Regions from separate parts of the Bacillus sp. 11C genome, predicted to be linked through region 2. Evidence: predicted binding sites of a transcription regulator. Region 2 holds the regulator's gene; each other region holds the start of a gene.
What was found. Region 2 encodes LexA, which represses DNA repair genes until DNA is damaged. Its sites were predicted from a motif close to CGAACATATGTTCG; they were not measured.

Region 1 (8,051 bases), on a different contig from region 2:
TTTAGAGCCCTCTGCTCTTGCCGGCATGTTCGGGCCCATTCAGCTTTTTTCGACAGACGAAGGAAGGCTATATAGTCAGAAGCATAACATGGAACATGCCGTACATGTCGTCTGGGGAACGGGAGGAAGCATGGTTCCAAAAGAAGAGATGTCCGCGTATAATCGAATCGGTGCGGATTTGCTGAAAAAATAAGCAGACAGTGAAAGGGTTTTCCGTTACAATCTTTGTAAGGGTTTTAACCTACAGAGAGTCAGGTGTAAACAGTGAAAAATAAAGAGCTTAACTTACATACTTTATATACACAGCACAATCGCGAGTCTTGGTCTGGTTTTGGGGGACATTTGTCGATTGCTGTATCTGAAGAAGAGGCAAAAGCCGTGGAAGGGCTGAATGATTATTTATCTGTTGAAGAAGTGGAAACGATTTATATTCCGCTTGTTCGCCTGCTTCATTTGCATGTGAAGTCAGCCGCCGAGCGCAATAAGCATGTCAATGTTTTTTTGAAGCACCCTCATTCAGCCAAAATTCCGTTTATTATTGGCATCGCCGGCAGTGTGGCAGTCGGAAAAAGCACGACGGCGCGGATATTGCAGAAGCTGCTTTCGCGTTTGCCGGACCGCCCTAAAGTGAGCCTTATCACGACAGATGGTTTTTTATTTCCTACAGCCGAGCTGAAAAAGAAAAATATGCTGTCACGAAAAGGGTTTCCCGAAAGCTATGACGTAAAGGCGTTGCTCGAATTTTTGAATGACTTAAAATCAGGAAAAGACAGAGTAAAGGCTCCGGTGTATTCCCATCTCACCTATGACCGCGAGGAAGGGGTGTTCGAGATTGTAGAACAGGCCGATATTGTGATTATCGAAGGCATTAATGTTCTTCAGTCGCCCACCTTGGAGGATGACCGGGAAGATCCGCGTATTTTTGTCTCCGATTTCTTTGATTTTTCGATTTATGTGGACGCGGACGAAAGCCGGATTTTCACATGGTATTTAGAGCGTTTTCGTCTGCTTCGGGAAACTGCTTTTCAAAATCCCGATTCTTATTTTCATAAATTTAAAGACTTGTCTGATCAGGAGGCTGACGAGATGGCAGCTTCGATTTGGCAGAGTGTCAACCGGCCTAATTTATATGAAAATATCTTGCCGACTAAATTCAGGTCCGATCTCATTTTGCGTAAGGGGGACGGGCATAAGGTGGAAGAAGTGCTGGTAAGGCGGGTGTAATATCGTGCACCATATTGAACTGTATGTCTCCGATTTGGAAGCGTCTCGGCGGTTTTGGGGATGGTTCTTAACAGAACTTGGCTATAAAGAGTATCAAAACTGGGGCTCAGGCATTAGCTGGAAGAAAGATCATTTTTATCTTGTGATTGTGCAGGCGAAAGAGCCATTTCTCGAGCCGGCATACCACAGATGCCGTGTCGGGCTGAACCATCTCGCCTTTCATGCTGAATCCAAGCTTCAAGTTGACCAGATGACCGAAAAACTGATGGAAAAAGGCTATCGTGTGTTGTACCGGGACCGCCATCCTTTTGCCGGAGGAGACGAGCATTATGCCGTTTATTGCGAGGATCCGGACCGGATGAAGGTAGAGCTCGTTGCCCCAAGCGGTTAATTATGGTCTTCGGACAGGCTGTTAAGCTTTTCCTCAATGCGATCCAGCTGCGCTTTTCGGTTCTTCGCGTACTTGAAGCCTGTAACAGCTGCAAAGATGACAGCGGCAACATAATAAATACGAAAAGCTGAAACATCCCATTGCCTATATTCGTGTTCATCACCCCATTGTTGCGGGAGAGATTGGTTCTCTCCCGTTTTTTAATTTAAAGCGGCTTTTCCAGCCCTGGCCGGTGTTTTGTCATTCCCGTTTTCATCTGCCGATAGGCGAACGCCAAAAATGGCAGGCCGAGCAGGGTGATCCCGCTCAGAACAGAAAAAATAAAAATCGGCCTGCCAGCGCCAAATAGGTCTATACATATACCCCCGATCCAAGGGCCGATGACGTTTCCGAGCTGTGAAAAACCGATGGCCCCGAAATAAGTGCCTTTTAACCCGGGTTTTGCAATCTGGTCTACAAACAAATCCATCATAGAGAATAAAAGCACTTCGCCGATTGTAAATGTGACCACAATCAGCACAAGGGATGAAACACCGTGTGATACGGTGAAAATAGCCATGCTGATACTCACCATCACATTACCGAGCATCAAGGAGCAAAGCGGCGAAAAACGTTTTGCAAAATGGACGATGGGAAATTGCGTTGCCAGCACAACGATTGCGTTTAATGTCAGCATCAGCCCGTACAGTTTCGTTCCATTGCCAAACAAGGGGTTCTGCGCCATATACTGCGGGAATGTGGAACTGAATTGTGAGTAGCCGAAGGTGCATAGCGTAATGCCGACCAGAGCAATTGTAAAAAGAAGATCCTTTTGCGTCACCATAAATGCTTCCCGCACGCTCATATTTTGGGATTGGCCTGATCCTGATAAGGATGGATGCTTTTTAAATTGGATAACAAGCACGAGTCCGTATAGTCCGTAAATGACTGCGGGCGCCAAAAAGGGTGCGGTCGATTGCGATGAGCCGAAATACAGGCCGAGTATCGGTCCGAAGACAACGCCGATATTTATAGCTGCATAGCGTAAATTAAAAACAAGCAGTCTCGTTTTTTCTTCTGTCATATCAGACAGCAAAGCCTTTGAAGCGGGTTCAAATAGTGATTTGCAAAGGCCGTTTAATGCGTTTACCACAAAAAACACCCAGAGATGAGATGCCGCCGCAAATCCTGCAAATACCAGCATCCAGCCGAAAATGGACACTAGCATCATGTTTTTTCTGCCGAATTTGTCCGAGATATATCCGCCGTAAAAGCTTGCAAGGATGCCGACTGATGAGCTTGCAGCGATAACCAGCCCTGCATAGGAAGCTGATGTGCCTTGGACGGCTGTTAAATAAATCGCTAAAAAAGGAATGCTCATTGATGTTGCCATCCTGCCGAAAATAGTTCCGATTATAATTGTCCAGCTGATGGGGTGGATATCTTTCCATTTCTTCATGAATCGTATTCTCTCCTGTATGTAGGATTTTTTTCTATCATATATGAAAAAATTTCCTTATCCAATGGGAAATTCAAAATATTTTATTGTTTATATGGAATGTGAAACATATCTTACCTGAGGATGATGCACGTCGCTGGCGGAGTTTACATCGTTGAAATTGAGGTTGAGGCGTTCGGGAGTAAAATGATAATATATCCGATGTTTTTATGGTGGTGAAAGCATATTATTTTGTAATTGATGCTGGAATGCCGGGCATTTCAAAGCGATTCGGCAGACCGTGGAAGCAAATGGTGTCTGTTTGAATATGAAAGGCGATAATCCGCCGGTTCAAGCTGACGGAGTGCTGCATGGACTGGCAGAACAAGCGGCACTGGGTATGACTCAGGCTTTTCTTTTTTACAAGCCTTTCTGCATAATGACAAAGACTCTTGTTTGTTATCATGGCGGTTTTTACAAAGGAAAGCCGCATTAGCGGCTGAAAGAACTCACAGTCCGATTCGGGGCGCTGTGCGTCTCTGTTTCTTTTGGCCAATGTTTAAGAGAACAGTCCTTGGTTGGTGACATAGTCATAAATGATATCTTCTATATGCGCATGCAAATCTTCATCGGGTTCTTCATTCCGTCTCTCTTCCAAGGCTGCTTTCAGGCTTTGTTTTTCATACGGGCTTAACGGATCTACGGCAACATTTCGGCCGTATTGACGCAGTGCCTGTCCCAACATTTTCTCGACAAATTTCTCCATTACGACTCTCCTATCTTTATGCCTCGCTTTTATTCTACTAAATGTTTTTCTTCTCTCAAACCCTTGGATCATATTTTCTGTCAGGCAAGAATCATTTACCAGTATAAATCGAACATATTTTCGCATATAATAGAAAAAGCGAACATAAGTTCTTTTTAGAGGTGTGTATGATGAAAGAAAAAGTGATTTTTCTCGTTGACATGCAATCGTTTTATGCATCTGTAGAGAAAGCGGAAAATCCACATTTGAAAAATAGGCCCGTCATTGTGTCGGGTGACCCTGAAAGAAGGGGAGGAGTCGTATTGGCCGCCTGCCCGCTGGCGAAACAAAAGGGGGTCGCGAATGCTTCCCGGCTGTGGGAGGCGCAGGAAAAGTGCCCTGAAGCAGTTGTGCTCCGGCCTCGTATGCAGCGGTATATTGATGTATCACTGCAAATCACGGCCATTTTAGAGGAATATACAGATCTTGTAGAGCCGTATTCCATCGATGAACAGTTCATGGACATTACAGGCAGCCAGAAGCTGTTTGGGACGCCGGATGAGATCGCAAAAAGCATTCAGGGCAGAATCATGCGGGAGATCGGCGTTTATGCGCGGGTCGGAATCGGCCCTAATAAAGCGCTGGCTAAAATCGCATGCGACAATTTTGCCAAAAAGAATAAGAACGGTATTTTTACCTTAACGAAAGAAAATATGAAAATCGAAATGTGGCCGCTCCCGGTGGGCAGCATGTTTGGTGTGGGGAGCCGCATGAGGCATCATTTAAACCGAATGGGCATCAGCACGATCGGCGGGCTCGCGGCTTTTCCGCTCGATCTTTTAAAAAAGAAATGGGGCATTAACGGCCACGTGCTGTGGATGACGGCGAACGGGATCGACTATTCCCCTGTTTCAACTTCATCTCTGGACGGGCAAAAGGCCATCGGCCATGGAATGACGCTCCCGAGAGACTACGAACACTTTGACAAAGAAATTAAAGTCGTGCTGCTGGAGCTGAGTGAAGAAGTGTGCAGGCGAAGCCGAAGTGCCGGGGCAATGGGACAGACCGTGTCAGTAAGCTGCCGGGGGACTGATTTTGATTGGCCGACAGGCTTCAACCGGCAAGTGAAGCTGGCGGAGCCTACTAATTCCACGCAGGATGTATATGAGGCTGTGTGCCGGCTGTTTCTTACGTTTTGGGACGGGAAGCCTGTCCGCCGTCTGGGGGTCAATCTGTCTCAGCTCTCATCTGATGACATATGGCAGCTCAATTTATTTCAGGATGATGCAAAGAAAATGAGCCTGGGCTATGTGATGGATGGCATTAAAAACCGGTTCGGAGACACAGCCATCGTCAGGGCGGCGTCACTGACAGCGGCAGGCCAGGCATTTGAACGTGCGGCTAAAATAGGAGGGCACTATAAATGAACGACCATTTAAAAAGAGGCAACCTGCTGTGGGAAGGGAGCAGAATGTTTCTGCCGGAACATAAACAAAGCCTGCTTGAGAGAAAGCGCTGTAAACAGAAGCTGCAAAAGCCGATCCTTGATCCCGATAAGCTGGAGGAAATGAATCAAACGCTTTGCGCCGCGATGGAGTTTGCTCAGGATATTACTGTCAGCTGCTTTCAGGACGGTGAAATTGTCCGCTGCACCGGGAAAATCTGCCGGTATGAAGAGTTTGAAAAAACAGTATGGGTAAAAGGAGACGAGGATCAGCTTTATAAGCTGAAACTTGATCAGGTACTTGATATTGTGCTGTAAAGTTTCTCCCTCCTGGAATGTGGGAGAAATATGTGTAAAATGATCAAACATTGTTCCCTCCGCAGTCTCCGAAACGTATGATACAGAAAAGAAGGCATTTACAATTCCAGTCAGGCAAAATATAATTTCTGTATTGTAGAAAAAAAGAGCTGACATTCGTTTTGCCAGACGGAGGGAGATTAAATCGTAAATGGATATTCGAACAATCACGTCTTCAGATTATGAAATGGTAACGTCTGTAATGAATGAATGGTGGGGCGGCAGGCAGCTGAAAGAAAAATTGCCGAGACTATTTTTTGAGCATTTTCAGGACACAAGCTTTATTGCATCTGAACATAACAGCATGACAGGGTTTTTAATCGGGTTTCAATCGCAATCGGATCCTGAAACGGCATACATTCATTTTTCCGGTGTGCACCCTGATTTCAGAAAAATGCAAATTGGAAAACAATTATACGATGTCTTTATTGAAATGGTAAAACAAAAAGGGTGCACCCAGGTCAAGTGCGTCACTTCACCGGTGAATAAGGTATCAATCGCGTATCACACAAAGTTGGGCTTTGACATTGAAAAAGGCACCAAAACGCTAAATGGCATCTCAGTGTTTGCAAACTACGATGGCCCGGGCCAAGACAAGGTCCTGTTTGTCAAAAACATATGAGGGGGAAATATTATGATGGATTTTTTATCAAAAACACCTAAGCCTCCTTACTATGCAGTTATTTTTTCATCTGTCAAAAGCGAAAGTGACACAGGATATGGAGAAACAGCAGAGCGGATGGTATCGCTGGCGGCGGATCAGCCCGGATTTTTAGGCGTCGAAAGCGTTCGTGAAGCGGATGGAAGGGGTATAACGGTGTCCTATTGGGACAGTATGGACGCCATTAATCGCTGGAAGCATCACACCGAACATCAAGCGGCAAAAGAAAAAGGAAAGAGCGTTTGGTACGCGTCGTATGCAGTCCGCGTTGCAAAGGTCGAGAGACAGCGGCTATTTTCAGGAGAACAGAAATGATTGAATCTCTTCAGCATAAAAAAGACAACACAGCGCGTGAGATTATTGCCGTACAGCAGCCTGCCTACATAAAAGAAGCGGAGCTTATCGGTTTTGACGGTATCCCCGCCTTACAAGAGAAGACGAAGGATATTCAAGCATCCCATGAACAGTTTGCGGGATATCGGAAAGACGGCAAACTTATCGGTGTCATTTCATATGAGAAAAACATGCATCATCTCACCATTTGCAGGCTTGTCGTGCATCCCTGCGGTTTCAGAAAAGGGATTGGACGGGCACTTCTGCAATTTGTCATCGATCAAAACAAAGACGCTGAGAAAATCGAAGTAGTCACAGCCGAGAAAAATATACCGGCCATGTCGCTCTATACACAGGCGGGATTTCAAAAGGCAGAAACCGTCGAAGCGGCGGAGGGTCTTTTGCTGTCTGTCTTTTATTTGTATCCGAACAGAAAAGTTGAAGTCGTTCCCTACAATGAAAAATGGGCGGAACTTTTCAGCGAAGAAAAAGAACGGCTGAAGCTTGTGTTCGGACCGGAGATCATCGCTGTTCATCATATCGGAAGCACATCGATCCCGAACATGGCGGCAAAGCCAATCATTGATATTCTGATTGAAGTAAGAAGAATTGAAGCTGTGAGCCAATATGATACACAAATGAAGGCAATCGGCTACACACCGAAAGGAGAAAATGGCGCAGCGGGCAGGCGTTACTTCCAAAAGGGCGGTCATAAACGCACTCACCATCTCCATATGTACGAAAAGGGAAACCCTGCTATTGAAAGGCATCTGCTATTGAGAGATTATCTCAGAGCTCATCCAGAAATAGCGAACGAATACGCCAATCTAAAAAAACGACTGGCGGCCCAGCATCCGGATAGTATCAATCAGTACATACAAGGGAAAGATGATTGGATTAAGGCTGCAGAAGAAAATGCGAAGCGCTGGAAAGAAGGCGGAAACAATGCGGATAGAAACGTTGTATGCTACAATAGCGAAAATGATGGAAACGGGGGACTCACCTTATGAACATACACGTGACAGATGCAGCAAAACAAGCACTGCAGCAGGCGTTTGACGCCAACCCAAGGAAAAAAGCCCAGCTTCGTTACGATGCAGAAGGATGCGGCTGCGCGGTAAGCGGTGTACCGACAATCTGGCTGGCAGAAGAATTAACGGGACAGTGCGAGCAGCTGGAAACGAACGGCATCCCGCTTTATATCCAATCGTCACAAAAAGTGTTTTTTGACGATCAAATGACGATCGATTACAATGAAAAAGCTAAAACACTGGCGCTGAAAAGCCCGGCTGAAATGCTCAGCCCCAGAATGAGCATATTAGTAAAGTAGGGAGACACAAAACGTGGAACAAAAGCTGAAGTCAATGAAGAACACAGCACAGAATAAAACTTGGGTATCCTTCCTAAACCAAAACCATCCCTATACTTTGCTCCATTGGTCAATTGGAGGAGCAGAGTCTATCAAGAAAGATGTTTGGC
Region 2 (8,051 bases):
ATAGAGCTCAGTCAGGAGCTTGACCATCTTCTCATACAATATCAAAAGCAGCGCCTTCGAGCAGTAGCGGGTGACGAATGATTGCAAAATAAAAAACCCTTATAAGGGTTTTTTATTTTATAACCATGTTTCTCTATATCATAATCTTTACGTATTATTTCGTTTGATTATTCATGGCTTTCATCATTTGATTGATTTTCTTTTGAGAAGGTTTCATTCCCATTTGCATCATCATCATGCGTAACATTTGTTCATTAATAGGCGGATTCTTTTTAAGATAGCTCATCATATATTTACGAGCAATAAAAAACCCGAGTGCAACACCTATGAGCAATGCAACAACGCCCACTAGGATGCCAACCCATAAAGTCATTTTATTTCCTCCTTCATGTTGTCTAGTTTAAAGTGTACTAAACCAAAAGCTATTATACAACATTTACATCTCTTTTTCTTCGGTTTTAGACAAAATTTCTTTCTTTCACCGGATTTAGCCAGCCGTAACGCTTCGAATTGAAATCCATAGCCAGAAAGCAAGGGCTTACCTTTCTCAGCACTTCAAAGAAAATCGTTTCTGCCTCGTAATTCCCCGAAGCCACAATTTCTATCATGTTCTCTTTCATCATAAACGTCGCGTGGCCTTTTGCTTTCGGCAAAGCTAATCTATAAATATAATCCAGCTGCCTGTAATCGGTGTTGTGTAAATTCATTTTTAACCGCTGATGCATATGTAAAATCGGGATTGGCTGTGTAATATATTGAATCTGTTTCTCTGTCATTTCATACCGCTGCTTTGTCAGGCTTGTCCAATGATAGTCTTGAAACAGCTCAAACATAACCGATTCCCGCCCGAAATAGTGATTGGCAAATTCCTCTTTTATCAGGTACGTATAGTAGTGACGTTCCATCTTTTCATCCCCTTTTTCAGCAGCATTTCATTTGCACTCTATTATACAAAAGAAGAAAAGAAAGAATTGTCTATTACTGTTAAACAGCCAATACTATTTTTGTCGGATAAACAAGAAAAAGAGGATGATTTGACTCATCCTCTTTGAAAGACTTACTTATTGAGTAATGCTTTGACTCGGTTCACTACGTTTGGAACTGAGAAGCCGTATTCATTGATGACGGTTTCACCAGGAGCGGATGCACCGAATCGGTCTATGCCGAGCACATCTCCTTCAAGCCCCGTGTATTTTCCCCAGCCAAATGATGAGCCCATTTCAATCGCAAGACGTTTTTTCACTTCTGCAGGAAGGACGGCGTTCTTGTATTCATTTGATTGTTTGTCAAAACGGTCCATTGAAGGCATGCTGACAACAGACACATCGATATTATCTTTTGCCAATTCAGCCTGCGCTTCAATCGCAAGACCCACCTCGGAGCCTGAAGCGATGAGAAGAGCGTCAGGTGTTTCGTTTTTAGATTTAGAAACGACATATGCACCTTTTTCTACTCCTGCCAATGCTTCTTCAGCTGTTTGGTCGATCGTAGGAAGGTTTTGGCGTGTCAATACAAGCGCTGTTGGCTGTTCATTGCTTTGTACTGCAAGCTTCCATGCTGCCGCTGTCTCATTGCCGTCTGCAGGACGCATCAAGGAAAGATTAGGCATCGCACGTAGTGAAGCAAGCTGTTCAACAGGCTCGTGCGTCGGACCGTCTTCACCTACCGCAATACTGTCATGTGTGAAGACATATGTGACAGGAAGACCCATTAATGCTGCAAGGCGTATTGCCGGACGCAGGTAGTCAGAGAAGACAAAGAAAGTCCCGCCGAATACACGAAGTCCGCCATGAAGCGCCATACCATTTAAGGCTGCGCCCATCGCAAATTCACGAACACCGAACCAGAAGTTTTTGCCTGAGTAATCAGCCGCTGTAAAATCACCGGCATTTTTAATTGTCGTTTTGTTTGATCCCGCCAGGTCAGCAGATCCTCCCACAAAGAAAGGAATTTTTTTCGCAAGGCCGTTGAGAACTTCACCGGAAGATGCACGGGATGCCAGGCTGCTTCCTTTTTCATAAACAGGAACCTCTTGATCCCAGTCCTTTGGAAGCTCTCCTTTGATTCCCAGCTCAAGCTGTTCCGCGAGTTCAGGATAAACTTCTTTATATTTAGCGAATTGGGCATTCCATTCCTGTTCCTTTTTCTCGCCTGATTCTTTAACCGCTTTAGCGAAATGCTCATAAACTTCTGAAGGAACGTAAAAATCTTCTTCATATGTCCACGCGTAAGCTTCTTTTGTTAATTTGCTTTCCTCTTTACCAAGCGGCGCACCGTGAACACCCGATGTGCCGGCACGGTTAGGCGAACCAAATCCAATTGTTGTTTTCACTTCAATTAATGTAGGTTTCTTTTCATTTTGGCGTGCTTTTTCGATAGCCGCTGTTAATTCTTCGATGTTGTTTCCATCTTCAACATAAAGAACTTCCCAATTCATTGCTTCAAAACGCTGTTTTGCGTTTTCAGAGAACGAACGGTCGAGATCTCCATCGAGAGAGATGTCATTAGAATCGTATAATACGATCAGACGGCCAAGCTGAAGATGGCCTGCTAGTGAAGCGGCTTCAGAAGAGATGCCTTCCATTAAATCACCATCACCGCAAATACTGTATGTATAATGATCAACTACGTTAAATGAATCGCGGTTGTAAGTTTCCGCTAAATGGCGTTCAGCGATAGCCATTCCGACAGCCATGGCAATTCCTTGGCCAAGCGGTCCTGTTGTCGCATCAACACCGGCAGTATGTCCGAATTCCGGATGTCCAGGTGTTTTGCTGCCCCACTGGCGGAATCCCTTAAGATCTTCGATGCTAAGATCAAACCCGCTTAAATGAAGCATGCTGTATAAAAGTGCTGATCCGTGTCCAGCAGATAAAACAAAACGGTCACGGTTAAACCAGCCAGGGTTTGCCGGACTTACGTTCATAAATTTTGTCCACAGCGTGTATGCCATTGGAGCTGCCCCCATTGGCATCCCTGGGTGACCAGAATTTGCTTTTTCAATAGCGTCTATTGACAGTGTGCGAATGGTAGCAACTGATTTCTTTTCAATTGTATCCATAAAAATCCCCTTCCTTATGTGTTGTACCCTTACATCATAAATGTCTGACGACTTTTTCTCAACTGTTTCAGCTTAAATTTGAGAGAAACTTGTTGAAATTTGTCCCATGAAAGTGTTGCTATAGTATATGCAAAAGAGGAATACGTTATTGCCGTATTCCTCTTCTATTAGTGAAGTTTATTATTTCTTTTTTCTTTTTTTAGTTTTTCTGGTGTAACATCATTGCCTTCCGGATCAATGATTTTCACACTTTTTAATGTGTTTTTCATAGAAGAGCGAAAACCTTTTAAATACTCTTGACGGAGCTTTTGCTGTTCTGCTTTTTCTTCTTCTGTCATAACGCCAGCTTTGGCTTTGGCAGCAAGTTCATTAATTCTGGCAATTTTTTCGTTTGAAATCATGTTAAACTCCTTTATGGCATTTTGTCTATATAGTACTAGATCAAAAAGAGTTTTACAACTGATTCAATCGGCTGTCTCGTCATTCTCTATGTATTCCTGAAACCGCCGGTGGACGGTCGCTTTAGATACATCATACCCAAACCCTCTCAGCGTAGCCGCAATTTCTGCGAACGTCAGTTTATTCGCTCTTAGGCGGACGATCTCTGAGATGGGCACGTCTATTCTTTCTTTTCCGCTGTTTTCATGTTGGTTTTTCAGGTTTTTTTGCGGTTTGAAACCGTTTTTTACTGCACGTTTCATTCCCCGCTTGATTTTCAAGTTGTGAATTTTCCGCTGGTACTCTTCAACAATGCTGACGATCTCCAGCACCATCGAGTCAGCCTCCGATAACTCCAGTTCACCTCTGTGAGCCGTTGTATAGACTTTCACACCTTCTCTATAGATGCAATGAAGCAGTGCGATTTTTGCATTTCCACGTCCGAGCCTAGTTTCATCCTGAACCAAAATGACATCAATTCCAGAATTCTTGATCTCATCAAGCAGCCCAAATACACCATCCCGATCCATTTCATATCCGCTAGCTTTCTCAGAAATCACTTTGACGACTTCCATGCCGTTCTCGGCCGCAATGGCCGTAAGCTCCTCCTCCTGCCGCTTTAATGACGTCTCCTGCTGTTCTTTATTTGTGCTTACGCGGGCATAAATGAGTGCTTTCATTTTTTCTATCTTTCCTCTCTATCTTACAGTTGCCAATTCATATGCATCCTGATGCTTCTTTTTCAATGGAATCACCAATTCATCTCCCGGCTGGATATCAGACGTCTGAAGATGATTTTTATCAGCCACCCATTCAATAAATTCACTTTTGTTTATTTTCTTTTTATCTGCTACCTGGCCGGCTATAGACCAAAGTGTATCGCCTTGCTGGACTTCTATTTTAACATACTGATTAAGCTCCTGGCCGCTGCTTGTATATGACAGCAAAAGGATTACCGCGCTCAAAATCACTGTGAACAGACCGACAAAAATAATAGATTCTTTACCCATGATCATAACCTCCAACAGGAATGTTTGTTCGCTTTTTTATAATTTCAGTATATACGAACAAACGTTTCTGTCAATTGTTTTTTCGAACCTATGTTTGTACTGTAAGGAAAATCATGCTATAATCTTCTTAAAATCGACGTTTTGAGGTGCGAAAAATGACGAAGCTATCAAAAAGGCAACTTGATATCCTCCGTTTTATTAAAGCAGAGGTTAAATCAAAAGGATATCCGCCTTCCGTAAGAGAGATCGGAGAGGCTGTCGGGCTTGCGTCCAGTTCAACTGTCCACGGCCACTTGGCCCGCTTGGAAACAAAAGGGCTGATCAGACGAGATCCGACAAAACCAAGAGCGATAGAAATTCTTGATGAAGAAGTAGACATTCCGCAAAGCCAGGTCGTTAATGTACCGGTCATCGGGAAAGTCACGGCGGGATCTCCTATTACAGCAATAGAAAATATTGAAGAATATTTTCCGCTTCCTGACCGTATGGTTCCCCCGGACGAGCATGTGTTTATGCTTGAAATTATGGGAGACAGTATGATTGACGCTGGTATTTTCGATAAGGATTATGTCATCGTTAAACAGCAAAACATAGCAAACAACGGGGAAATTGTCGTTGCGATGACAGAAGATGATGAAGCTACGGTAAAACGTTTCTATAAAGAGGATACTCACATTCGCTTACAGCCTGAAAACCCAACGATGGAACCTATCATCTTACAGAATGTCAGCATTCTAGGGAAAGTAATTGGCGTGTTCAGAACCGTCCATTAATCTATTGAACTATCAGATGATGAAATAACCCCCTCTTCCTTTATGGAGAGGGGGTTTATTGTATCAAAAAAAGCAGGCTCGCCCTGAATTTTAGGTACGAGCCTGAATAGGAGGAAAAGAACATCATGTTTACACCATAATTATCCATCAAACAATTGTTGAAGTCAAGAAATTTTTTTTCCTTCAGGAAACTTTTATCGAAATGTTGTCTGTTTAAAACATTAGACGTGACCTGCTTAAAAATGTTTCATTTCTAGGTCGTGGAATGATACGGGTTTAGATTTATGCAGAGAGCGCGGCAATTAATTTATGTAAAAATTTAGTACATAGTTTAGTTAGTTCTATTTTATGTAAAAAACAGCTCACCTTTATCATCGTGAGCTTCAATCAAAATGAAAATATTGAATACCATAACTCCCTTTTACTCGAACACTTGTGCAGTTTTCCGAATGTTCTTCTGCAAAGATACGGTATCGATGAAATGGATCAATTGAAACCTTATCCTGAGCACTAAAATCAAACCAACTGCCTCTGAATTGTTTCGTGCTCAGCGTGGAATATTGCCCCGTAAGCCCCATCCGTTGAAGTTTAAGCTCAACTGAACAACTATTGGCTCCCAAGATCGTAAACTGATAGCCTAAAAAATATTCGATTGCCGGAACATCACTGATATTTTCCAGAACAAACGACTTTGTGCTGTCATTTAAAATAAAGTCTGTTTTGTGATCAAACCCTAATGCTGACGCATGGGTACTGCCAATGCCAAAAAAACACGTCAAAACTGCCGTTAAAGCCAGTATCTTCATTTTCAACCAAACCCCCTCGTTTACCATACTTTAACCTTTATTCATATTTATGTATATGTTCTTTGTGATATCTCGAGGCCGTTTCAATCATAAAATTTCATATGCGTTTTTTCCTGTTTATAATAACGAAGCCTGTCTTGAAGGGTTCCGGTATGAAATTCAAATTTATGGCCGTCTGGGTCGGTAAAATAAATAGACTTTCGATCGCGTTCATTTCGTTCTCTTCCAGGCAGTATATGGACATGAAGCCTTTTCAATTTTGCTGATATTTCCTCAAACTCACGATCTTCAATAGTAAAAGCAATATGAGTATATGATGCCTTAATGTCATTTCTCGGAATGTCAGGCTCTTCATTAAGTGCAAGCCAGATGCCATTCAAATCAAAATATGCTGTTGTTCTTCCTTTTACCAGCAGCTTGGCATCAAACACTTTGTGATAAAAATCGATTGATGTGTCCAAATGGGAAACAGAAAATAACAAATGATTGATTCCTTTTATCTCCACAATAAATTCCCCCTCTAAAGCTGATCAACCATATGTACGTTTTTGCACCAAGAAGGTTTCATGCAACAAGAAAAAAATACCAGTGTAAACAAAATCGAATTGTTTAAAATAATGACTGTAACAAAGATAACGATTAAGAAAAGGATTTTCCTTAAAAATAACAACTTAGGTGATCAAATGAAACATCTCATTGCACTTTCTTCAAAGATTGCTTTCACTCTCGCCCTTTTATATGTAATATTGGACAGGGTCTACTACGCATCCTTTCTAAGTGTGATGTTTATTGCACTTTTCTTAGGTTTTGTCTCATACCTTTCCGGTGACATGCTCGTCCTTCCGAGAACAAACAATATTATAGCTTCATTGGCTGACTTTGGACTTTCATTCGTTATGATTTGGGTCTTTGCTTTAACCCAAACAAGAAATGATTTCTCACCGTTTGCAGCCGCTCTTCTTTCCGCTGTCTGTCTTACTGTTTTTGAATACTTTTTTCATCGGTATTTGCTGAAGAATGTGCTGGATGAAACCTTCCGAAATGAACTGACCACCAGGGATAACACCCTTCAATATCAAACAGAAGCCGCAGACGAATTGCTTCCTGACGTTACTATTGAGAAGCATGAGGAATAGGAGGCCGGCTTATGGCCTCCTATTTTTCAGTAGTTACTTTTCAGAAAACGGGACATCACTTCGGTAAAATCATAAAACCTCTCATTTTGAGTAACAGATCTGCTTTTTAAAGAAAATACGCCAAACAAAGATTTTCTAAAACCTGTGCTCATTTCTATCTGGATACTCAAACCTGTTTTTGATTTATTTGCAATGTTATTCGGACTAACGCCTGCATGCGGATGGTCTGTACTGAGCAAGACAGCAGGAAAACCGGCATTTTGCAGTTCTTCAACTAAATCTGCCGCTCTTATGCGATCTGTACCGCCGACTTCGATCTGCTGATCTTCTTCTGCATACCCGTGCAATGAAATGACATATTCATGACTTCCCGTCATCCTCAAGGCCCGGGGCTCATCAAAATGCGTACTCGTAATATGCAGCACAGAGTTTCCTGACGATTTTAAGCCTTCAAATAAATACATCGAAGACTCTTTGTTTAGCTCTCTCGCTACTTCACTTGTCCCGCCTTCAATACCTCCTCCGTGAATGGCTAAAATAAGGACAGGACTGCCGGTTTCTTTCGTAACAATACGGTAATCTGAAGGCTTTTCATTGTTTTTTAATTCCTCAAAATTCTGATAGACATCTTCCGCGTAAATTGAAGAAATCGGAATGAACATCACAAAAACAATCAATAATTTTACAATTTTAAGAGTTGATGGGAAACGTTTGGCTATGTTACAATCAACATGCTTCAAGGAATGGAGCAAACGGCGGAGCAGGGATACTTTGGCCGGTTTCATCTACTCCGCCTCTAAGTCCAAATCAACAGGATGTCGGTTTCT
Region 3 (8,051 bases), on a different contig from region 2:
CGCCGCCCTGCTCAGTGTCAGGTAATCAAGGCCGACTTTGTCCAGAAAGCTTAAGCGCTCCCCAATTTCACGCAAGATCAAATTGGCAATCTGCATATCCTTCTCAGAAAGGGTAAGGCCTTTGAAGAAAGTAAGTGCGTCTCCGACAGACAGCTCGGTAATTTTTCCGATATGGCGTCCGTCAATCAGCACGGCAAGCGCTTCTTTCTTTAACCGATAGCCTTTGCACGTCGGACAAGACTTCTGAGACATATACTGCTCCATTTGTTCACGAATGTAATCGGAGCTTGTCTCCTTATAGCGTCTTTCAATATTTCGCAATACGCCTTCAAATTGAATGTCACCTTCACGTATTTGCCCAAAATCATTTTCATAACGGAAATAAATCAGGTCGTCTCCGCTGCCGTACAGCACTTTATCCAGCTGCTGCTTCGGCAGATCTTTTACAGGCACGTCCATATCAATGCCGTAGTGGGTGCAGACCGCCTCAAGCAGCTGCGGATAATATTGTGAGCTGATCGGTGTCCAAGGGGCGACCGCATTCTCCTTCAAAGACAAATCTTGATTGGGGATGACGAGATCCACATCCACTTCAAGCTTCATTCCGAGACCGTCACACGTCGGACAAGCTCCGAACGGGCTGTTGAATGAAAACAGCCGCGGCTCAAGCTCGCCGATTGAAAATCCGCAGTGCGGGCAGGCGTGATGCTCACTAAACATCAGCTCTTCCTCACCGATGACATCAATCATAACCCGTCCTTCACCTAAACGGAGCGCCGTTTCCAATGAATCTGACAGACGGGCCGCCACGCCTTCTTTCACCACAATCCGGTCAATGACAACCTCAATCGAATGCTTTTTATTCTTTTCTAATTCAATATCATCAGAAAGCTCAGCCATTTCGCCGTCAATTCTGACTCTGACATAGCCTTGTTTTCTAATCTGGTCAAGCACTTTGACATGAGCGCCTTTCCGGCCAGAGACAATCGGGGCCAGCACCTGAAGCTTAGTCCGTTCCGGGTATTCCAGAATTCTGTCGACCATTTGCTCGATGGTTTGCGATGTAATCTCAATTCCGTGTTCCGGACAATGAGGCTTCCCTACTCTCGCATACAAAAGACGCAGATAATCATAAATCTCAGTTACCGTACCGACAGTTGACCTCGGGTTGCGGCTCGTTGTTTTCTGATCGATGCTGATGGCGGGAGACAGCCCCTCAATTGCATCAACATCCGGCTTATCCATTTGCCCTAAAAACTGGCGGGCATAGGCAGACAGCGACTCAACATACCTTCTCTGTCCTTCTGCATATATGGTGTCAAAGGCCAGGGAGGATTTCCCTGATCCGGACAAACCCGTTACAACGACAAGCTGATCTCTTGGAATCGTTACATCGATATTTTTCAGGTTATGCGCCCTGGCTCCCTTCACCTCTATCCGATCCATAGCCATGTGTTCATCATCCTTCCGCTTTTAGCTCTAAAAGTAAATCGCGAAGCTCCGCGGCTCTTTCAAAGTCAAGCGCCTTGGCGGCTTCTTTCATTTCGTGCTCCATTTGTTCAACGACTTTCTGGCGTTCTTTCTTCGTCATTTTCGACAGCTTCGGCGCGGCTTTTGTTTTGTATTCGGCTTTATCCTCAGCTGCTGCTGTGGCACGAATGACATCGCGAATTTCTTTATTTATTGTTTTCGGCGTAATGCCGTGCTCTTCGTTATACCGCTCCTGCTGCTCACGGCGGCGTTTTGTTTCATTCATCGCAATTTCCATGGACTTCGTCATTTTATCTGCGTACATAATGACGCGGCCTTCCGAGTTCCTCGCTGCCCGCCCGATGGTCTGAATCAGCGAACGCTCCGAACGAAGAAAGCCTTCCTTATCCGCATCCAAAATGGTAACGAGAGATACTTCGGGAATATCGAGGCCTTCCCTCAGCAGGTTGATGCCTATAAGCACATCATGCTTGCCGAGTCGCAGGTCGCGGATAATTTCAATCCGTTCAAGCGTCTTAATCTCTGAATGCAGGTAGTTTACTTTAATGCCAATTTCCTTCAGATAATCCGTCAGGTCCTCTGACATTTTCTTCGTCAAGGTTGTCACGAGCACCCGTTCATCCCGTTTGACTCTTGCTTGAATTTCACCGATCAAGTCATCAATCTGGCCTTCAATCGGACGCACATCAATAAGCGGGTCAAGAAGCCCCGTCGGACGGATGATCTGCTCGATCATTTCATCCGTATGCTCAATCTCATACGGTCCTGGCGTTGCTGATACATACACGATGTTGTGCATGTGCTTTTCAAACTCTTCAAAACGGAGCGGACGGTTATCAAGTGCTGACGGAAGACGGAAGCCGTGATCCACGAGCACCTGTTTCCGCGCCTGGTCCCCATTAAACATGCCGCGCACCTGAGGAATCGTCACATGCGACTCATCTACCACGATCATAAAATCGTCAGGGAAATAATCAAGAAGCGTATACGGCGTTGAACCCGGAGGCCGAAGCGTCAAATGTCTTGAATAGTTCTCAATGCCGGAGCAGAAACCCATTTCCCGCATCATCTCAAGATCATATCTTGTCCGCTGCTCTAAACGCTGCGCTTCAAGCAACTTGCCATTTTCGTGCATGACCTTCAGCTGCTCCTCAAGCTCCTTCTCGATATTTTGAATCGCTTTCTCCATTTTCTCGGCCCGCGTTACGAAGTGGGACGCCGGGAAAATCGCAACATGATCACGGTCACCGAGAATTTCTCCTGTCAGGGCGTCCACTTCCCTGATCCGTTCGATTTCATCACCGAAAAATTCAACCCTGATACAATGTTCATCACGAGAGGCAGGGAAGATTTCCACTACATCTCCGCGCACACGAAATGTCCCGCGCTGAAAGTCGATATCATTGCGGGCATATTGGATGTCTACAAGTTTTCTGAGCAGCTCATTTCTCTCAATTTCCATTTCAGGCCGCAGTGACACGACCATTTCCCGGTATTCTTCAGGCGAACCGAGACCGTATATACAAGACACACTTGCGATAATAATGACATCTCTCCGCTCAAACAGAGACGATGTGGCAGAGTGTCTCAATTTATCAATTTCATCATTAATACTTGCGTCTTTCTCTATAAACGTATCCGTTTGAGGCACATACGCCTCCGGCTGATAATAATCATAATAGCTGACAAAATACTCGACAGCGTTGTTCGGAAAAAATTCCTTGAACTCACTGTAAAGCTGTCCGGCGAGGGTTTTGTTATGGGCAATCACGAGAGTCGGCTTGTTGACTTCTTTAATCAAATTGGACACTGTAAATGTTTTACCCGTTCCTGTCGCACCCAGCAGAGTCTGATGCTTCTTGCCCTCCTGAATTCCTTTTACAAGTTTTTCAATGGCTTTCGGCTGATCTCCCTGGGGCTGGTATTTCGAGACTAACTCAAAGCGATCTTTCACAAAATAAGCCTCCGTTTCTTTAACGAAATCTTCCTATAGATATAGTAACACAATGGAATGTAAAATCACTAAAAATACGAACTAAAGTTCGGTGGTTTTTTATTTCCAGCTGTTTTCATGTATAAAAAACCTGCTTTTAAAACGTAAAAGCAGGAATTCGTCGTTATATTCATTATGTCCGTTTTACTCTTCTTTTTTCTCGGCAGTTTTTTTGGCCATGTACAGTCCGCCAGCCACAAGAGACACAACATCCAATCCTACAATAAAATACGTTTCTGTATAGCCTTTTAAATAAGAGGCAAACAGCAATGCAGCTGTCAGAGCGATCGCCACATAATGATTAAAAGTGACTCTTGAAAAAAGGACAACAAGCATAAAAGGGAAAAACAATGCAAAAACGGCTTTTGTAATCAACAAAAACCCTCCTCAGGGATTCTTCATCTGATCTGATTATAGTAAAAAATGAAGAATCGGACAATCGTGCAATCGTTCCCTCTTTCTACACCATACCCTTTTTCAGGCGACATCAATCACCATCTTTGCACTTTGCCCCGGCCGACAGAAGCATTTGCGGCACTTTTGTATGAAGGGCATTAAGCCTCAGCTTGATTTGCAGCCCGCCGCCAGAGACAGAACAATTCCGAGAATAAATAGGCGGACAGCACTAGTTAAGCTAAATTTTTCATGATATTTTATTTAGGACTTTCTGCTTTTGACATCATTTTCCTGAAAATCTACAATTGAGCGATAGTGTTCACTATCATTTTTGAGCACAGGCTCCGTCATAAAAGACTAGAGAGAAAAAAACGAAGGAAAGAGGGGTTTTAAATATGTATTCTGTTTTATTTCAGCAGGCAGAAGCGTCCAGCCAGCTGGCTGGCGCAAAAGGCATGAATTTAATTAAACTGACCAAACATGGACTTCCGGTTCCGGACGGATTTATTATTCAGACGAATGCGCTTGCCCGTTTTATGGAGGATAACCAGCTTCGTGAGACTAGCGAAAGCATCGAAAACGAAATCACCGCCGGAACATTTTCAGATGAACTGAACCATGAGCTGACAAGTTCCTTTTACAAGTTAAGAGAATCATATCGCTCCGTTGCCGTTCGCTCTTCATCTGCCGCGGAAGATTTAGAAGGCGCTTCATTCGCGGGGCAATATGAAACCTACTTAAATATCAAAACTGAGGAAGAGTTTCTAGCTAAAGTGAAAGAATGCTGGGCCTCATTTTTCTCAGGCCGGGTCTGCAGTTATAAGAAAAAAATGAACAACCAGATCGCAGAGCCGTTAATGGGGGTTGTCGTTCAGGGCTTAATTGATTCAGACGTATCAGGTGTTATTTTCAGCCGCAATCCCGTTACCCATGATGATAAAGAGCTATTAATCAGTGCCAGCTATGGTTTGGGGGAAGCTGTTGTATCAGGAAGTGTCACCCCAGACACCTTTATAGTCAATAAATCTTCATTTGAGATTCAGAAAGAAATAGGTGCCAAGGAAATCTACATGGAGTCCGCGGCAAAAGGAATTGCTGAAAGAGAAACGAGCGAAGACATGCGCAGCCGTTTTTGCCTTACAGATGAACAAGTGTTTGAACTGACTGAAATCACAAAAAAAACCGAAGACCTGTACGGATATCCGGTCGATATAGAATTCGGAATCGCAGATCATCAAGTATACCTTCTGCAGGCTCGCCCGATTACAACAATTGAACAGGACGAAAAAGCGGCAGAGGAAAAACGCAGCTTTATGATTACAGACACTGATATGGATGATTTCTGGATCAATATGGAGTCAAATATTGAAGGTCCGGTAAGTCCGTTATTTTCATCATTCATTGTACCGGCCATGGAATACGGCTTGAAGAAAAACATGCAAAAGTTTCCGCTCGGCGCAGTTGCAGAAGAAGTGAAGCTTTATCGCGGGCACATTTACTCCAAAAACCAAGGCGGGCAGCAGCCTGATGAGGACTGCGGCAAAGAGATTTTTCCGATATTAACAGAGCGTATGTATGACATCATCAACCACACATACCTTCCATTTTACGAGACGCTGGATCAGCTCGCACAAACTGACCATACTGCTGAAAGCGCACTTGATGCTTTTCGGAAACTAAAAGCCTTTTATCTCACGGCTTATGATGAGCATTTCAATATTGTTTTCCCGCAAATGCTTCTGACAAACAAATTGCAAGCAATGTACCAGCACATTCAAGGCGAATCCGAAAACGCTCATTTTTACGAAATGCTGACAGGTAAAATGAACAAATCATTGGAAACAGACCGCCTCCTATGGCTATTTTCCGTTGAAGTGCAGGAAAACCCGAATCTGCTGTCTATTTTTAAAAACACCAAGCCGGAACACCTGCAGGAAAAATTGAAACAAACTAATGAGGGCAAACAATTTCTGAGGAACATTCATGAATTTTTACAGGAATACGGGTGGAGATCTGTAAAGAGTCATGATCTGATTGAACAGACCTGGGCTGAAAATCCTTATTATGCCCTGGCCAATATTCAAAATTACGTCCGCAATGGCTATCATTTTGACAATGAATTTCAGAAAACGAAAGAAAAACGAGAGGCATTATACAATGAATTCTTGGAAAACATAGAAGACCCCAATTTACGTAAAGAATTTGACCGTTATTATCAGTGGACGCTGAACGCTGCAAATATAATGGATGACCACCACTTTTATATTGACGCCATGCTGGATGCCAAGGCCAGAGCCTTTCTGCTCAAGGTAGGTGAATTGTTGGCGGAAAACGGGGTCATTCAAGATCGGGAAGACCTTTGGTTCTTGTATGATGATGAAGTGGAAAACGCGCTTCTTCACCCTGTATCCCTGCAAGAAAAAGCTAAAAAACGAAGACAGGCCTTTCACGAGTATGAGCTTGCCAAAGCCCCTGCCTATCTCGGTAATCCGACAAAAGAACAGCTCAAAATCGCTGAAGAAATTGTCGGCGCTGTGATTGAGGATGAAAAAAATACAGAAAACCATATTTTCGGTATTGCGGCATCAAGCGGCATTGCAACAGGCCCGGTCAAAGTGATTCGAGACGCCAGTGAATTTTCTCGATTCGCGTCTGGGAACATCCTCGTTTGCAAAATGACCACACCGCTATGGACCAGCCTGTTTCAAGATGCCAAAGCGATTATTACAGATACAGGCGGCATTTTATCCCACGCTGCGATTATTGCCCGCGAATACGGCATTCCCGCCGTTCTCGGCACACGCACTGCGACAGAAAGACTTCGAGACGGAGACATCATCACTGTTGACGGGAGCAGCGGTAAAATCACAGTTGTCAGCCGGGCCTGACGCCTTCTCCCCTCTTTCTTATACAAGCGGGGCAGGTGTATACTTGTCCTGCCAGTATATTCGTGAGGTGAAACGTATTGAGACCGACAAACAAGAGAATCCTTGACGCTGCCATGCAGCTGCTCGTCAAAAAAGGATATCGCGCAACGACTACAAAAGAAATCGCAGAAAAAGCAAATGTCAGTGAAGCGACGATTTTCAGGAATTTTAAAAACAAACAGAGGCTAGTCGAGGCTTTGCTTTCTCAGCCTTCTCCAAACAGGAGCCGCATTTTGGAGCAAACAGAAGGCGATTTGCACAAAGACCTGCTGCATATCGGTACCTGTCTCTTGGAGGAGCTCGAACATAGAAAAGATTTGATTAAAATCAGCTTTCGTGAACCGGCCATGTTTCAGGATGTCATCAACCACGTAACTGAATATCCCCAATCTATGAAACAGCTATTGGTTGATTATCTCAAAGTAATGGGTGAAAAAGGGGTTATTCAGACAGGAAATGAAGCGGAGCATGCGGACGTGTTCATGTCGCTCATTTTCGGTTATTTTATTCACCGCCTCCATTTAGGAGATCGGGTGATTTCAATGCCTCAGGAAAAAATGCTGGAGCATAGCACTGCTTTATTTGTCAAAGGAATCTCTCGATGAACTCCTTGGCATAACAAAAAGGAGGATCCCAATGAGTTCAAGAAAAGAATGGGCGCTGATCGTCTCGTTATTATTGGGGGCCATCCTGGTTCCCATTAACTCAACGATGATCGCGGTCGCGCTTTCATCTATATCCCATACGTATAACGAGTCCATCACAAGCATCACCTGGGTGGTTACCGTTTATTTAATCATAATGGCAGTCACACAGCCGATCGCTGGAAAACTCGGTGACATGTACGGCAACAAAACAATGTATTTATGGGGCGTCGGTCTATTTCTTATCGCATCTCTAGGCTGCGCCCTCTCACCGAGCCTGCTGCTGCTGATTGTCTTTCGGGCATTGCAGGCTGTCGGCGGCGCACTGCTTACGCCAAACAGCATTGCTATTATCCGTCACGTTGTTTCTGAAAAACGCCTTCCGAAAGTATTTGGATTTTTCGGGCTTGGAGCGGGACTTGGAGCAGCACTCGGGCCTTTCATCGGCTCTATGCTGATTGACAGCTTCAGCTGGCATTCGATTTTTTGGGTCAACATCCCGATTCTCGCCATTGCTTTATTTACGGCATTAATCATGTTCCCTCAATATAAGGAAAATAAATCTGAAGCGCCGCTGGATATTATCGGGTCTGTCTTGCT

Region 1: a site for LexA is predicted at 3,908-3,921, ahead of ACY3LV_RS06070 (DNA polymerase IV). Genes of this name have one in related genera too.
Region 3: a site for LexA is predicted at 3,523-3,536, ahead of uvrB (excinuclease ABC subunit UvrB). Genes of this name have one in related genera too.

What each region holds. Positions count from the first base shown of each region.
Region 1 is NZ_JBUPVZ010000003.1:209,098-217,148, reverse strand. It holds gene dsdA (D-serine ammonia-lyase) at 1-193, shown strand, start outside; gene coaA (type I pantothenate kinase) at 265-1,224, shown strand; gene ACY3LV_RS06085 (VOC family protein) at 1,229-1,615, shown strand; gene ACY3LV_RS06080 (MFS transporter) at 1,821-3,053, opposite strand; gene ACY3LV_RS06075 (YqzH family protein) at 3,592-3,798, opposite strand; gene ACY3LV_RS06070 (DNA polymerase IV) at 3,966-5,204, shown strand; gene ACY3LV_RS06065 (YolD-like family protein) at 5,201-5,539, shown strand; gene ACY3LV_RS06060 (GNAT family N-acetyltransferase) at 5,730-6,200, shown strand; partial or broken gene ACY3LV_RS06055 (antibiotic biosynthesis monooxygenase family protein) at 6,213-6,558, shown strand; gene ACY3LV_RS06050 (bifunctional GNAT family N-acetyltransferase/GrpB family protein) at 6,551-7,582, shown strand; gene ACY3LV_RS06045 (iron-sulfur cluster biosynthesis family protein) at 7,579-7,902, shown strand; gene ACY3LV_RS06040 (YqkC family protein) at 7,916-8,051, shown strand, end outside.
Region 2 is NZ_JBUPVZ010000014.1:97,164-105,214, forward strand. It holds gene ynzD (aspartyl-phosphate phosphatase YnzD) at 1-81, shown strand, start outside; gene ACY3LV_RS17300 (YneF family protein) at 155-373, opposite strand; gene sirA (sporulation inhibitor of replication protein SirA) at 459-905, opposite strand; gene tkt (transketolase) at 1,058-3,061, opposite strand; gene ACY3LV_RS17315 (DUF896 domain-containing protein) at 3,229-3,462, opposite strand; gene ACY3LV_RS17320 (YneB family resolvase-like protein) at 3,526-4,179, opposite strand; gene yneA (cell division suppressor protein YneA) at 4,198-4,515, opposite strand; gene lexA (transcriptional repressor LexA) at 4,665-5,282, shown strand; gene ACY3LV_RS17335 (hypothetical protein) at 5,666-6,088, opposite strand; gene fosM (FosM family fosfomycin resistance protein) at 6,172-6,594, opposite strand; gene ACY3LV_RS17345 (YndM family protein) at 6,772-7,224, shown strand; gene ACY3LV_RS17350 (poly-gamma-glutamate hydrolase family protein) at 7,251-8,009, opposite strand.
Region 3 is NZ_JBUPVZ010000008.1:46,916-54,966, reverse strand. It holds gene uvrA (excinuclease ABC subunit UvrA) at 1-1,452, opposite strand, end outside; gene uvrB (excinuclease ABC subunit UvrB) at 1,460-3,445, opposite strand; gene ACY3LV_RS12865 (CsbA family protein) at 3,629-3,859, opposite strand; gene ACY3LV_RS12860 (PEP/pyruvate-binding domain-containing protein) at 4,276-6,768, shown strand; gene ACY3LV_RS12855 (TetR/AcrR family transcriptional regulator) at 6,846-7,412, shown strand; gene ACY3LV_RS12850 (MFS transporter) at 7,444-8,051, shown strand, end outside.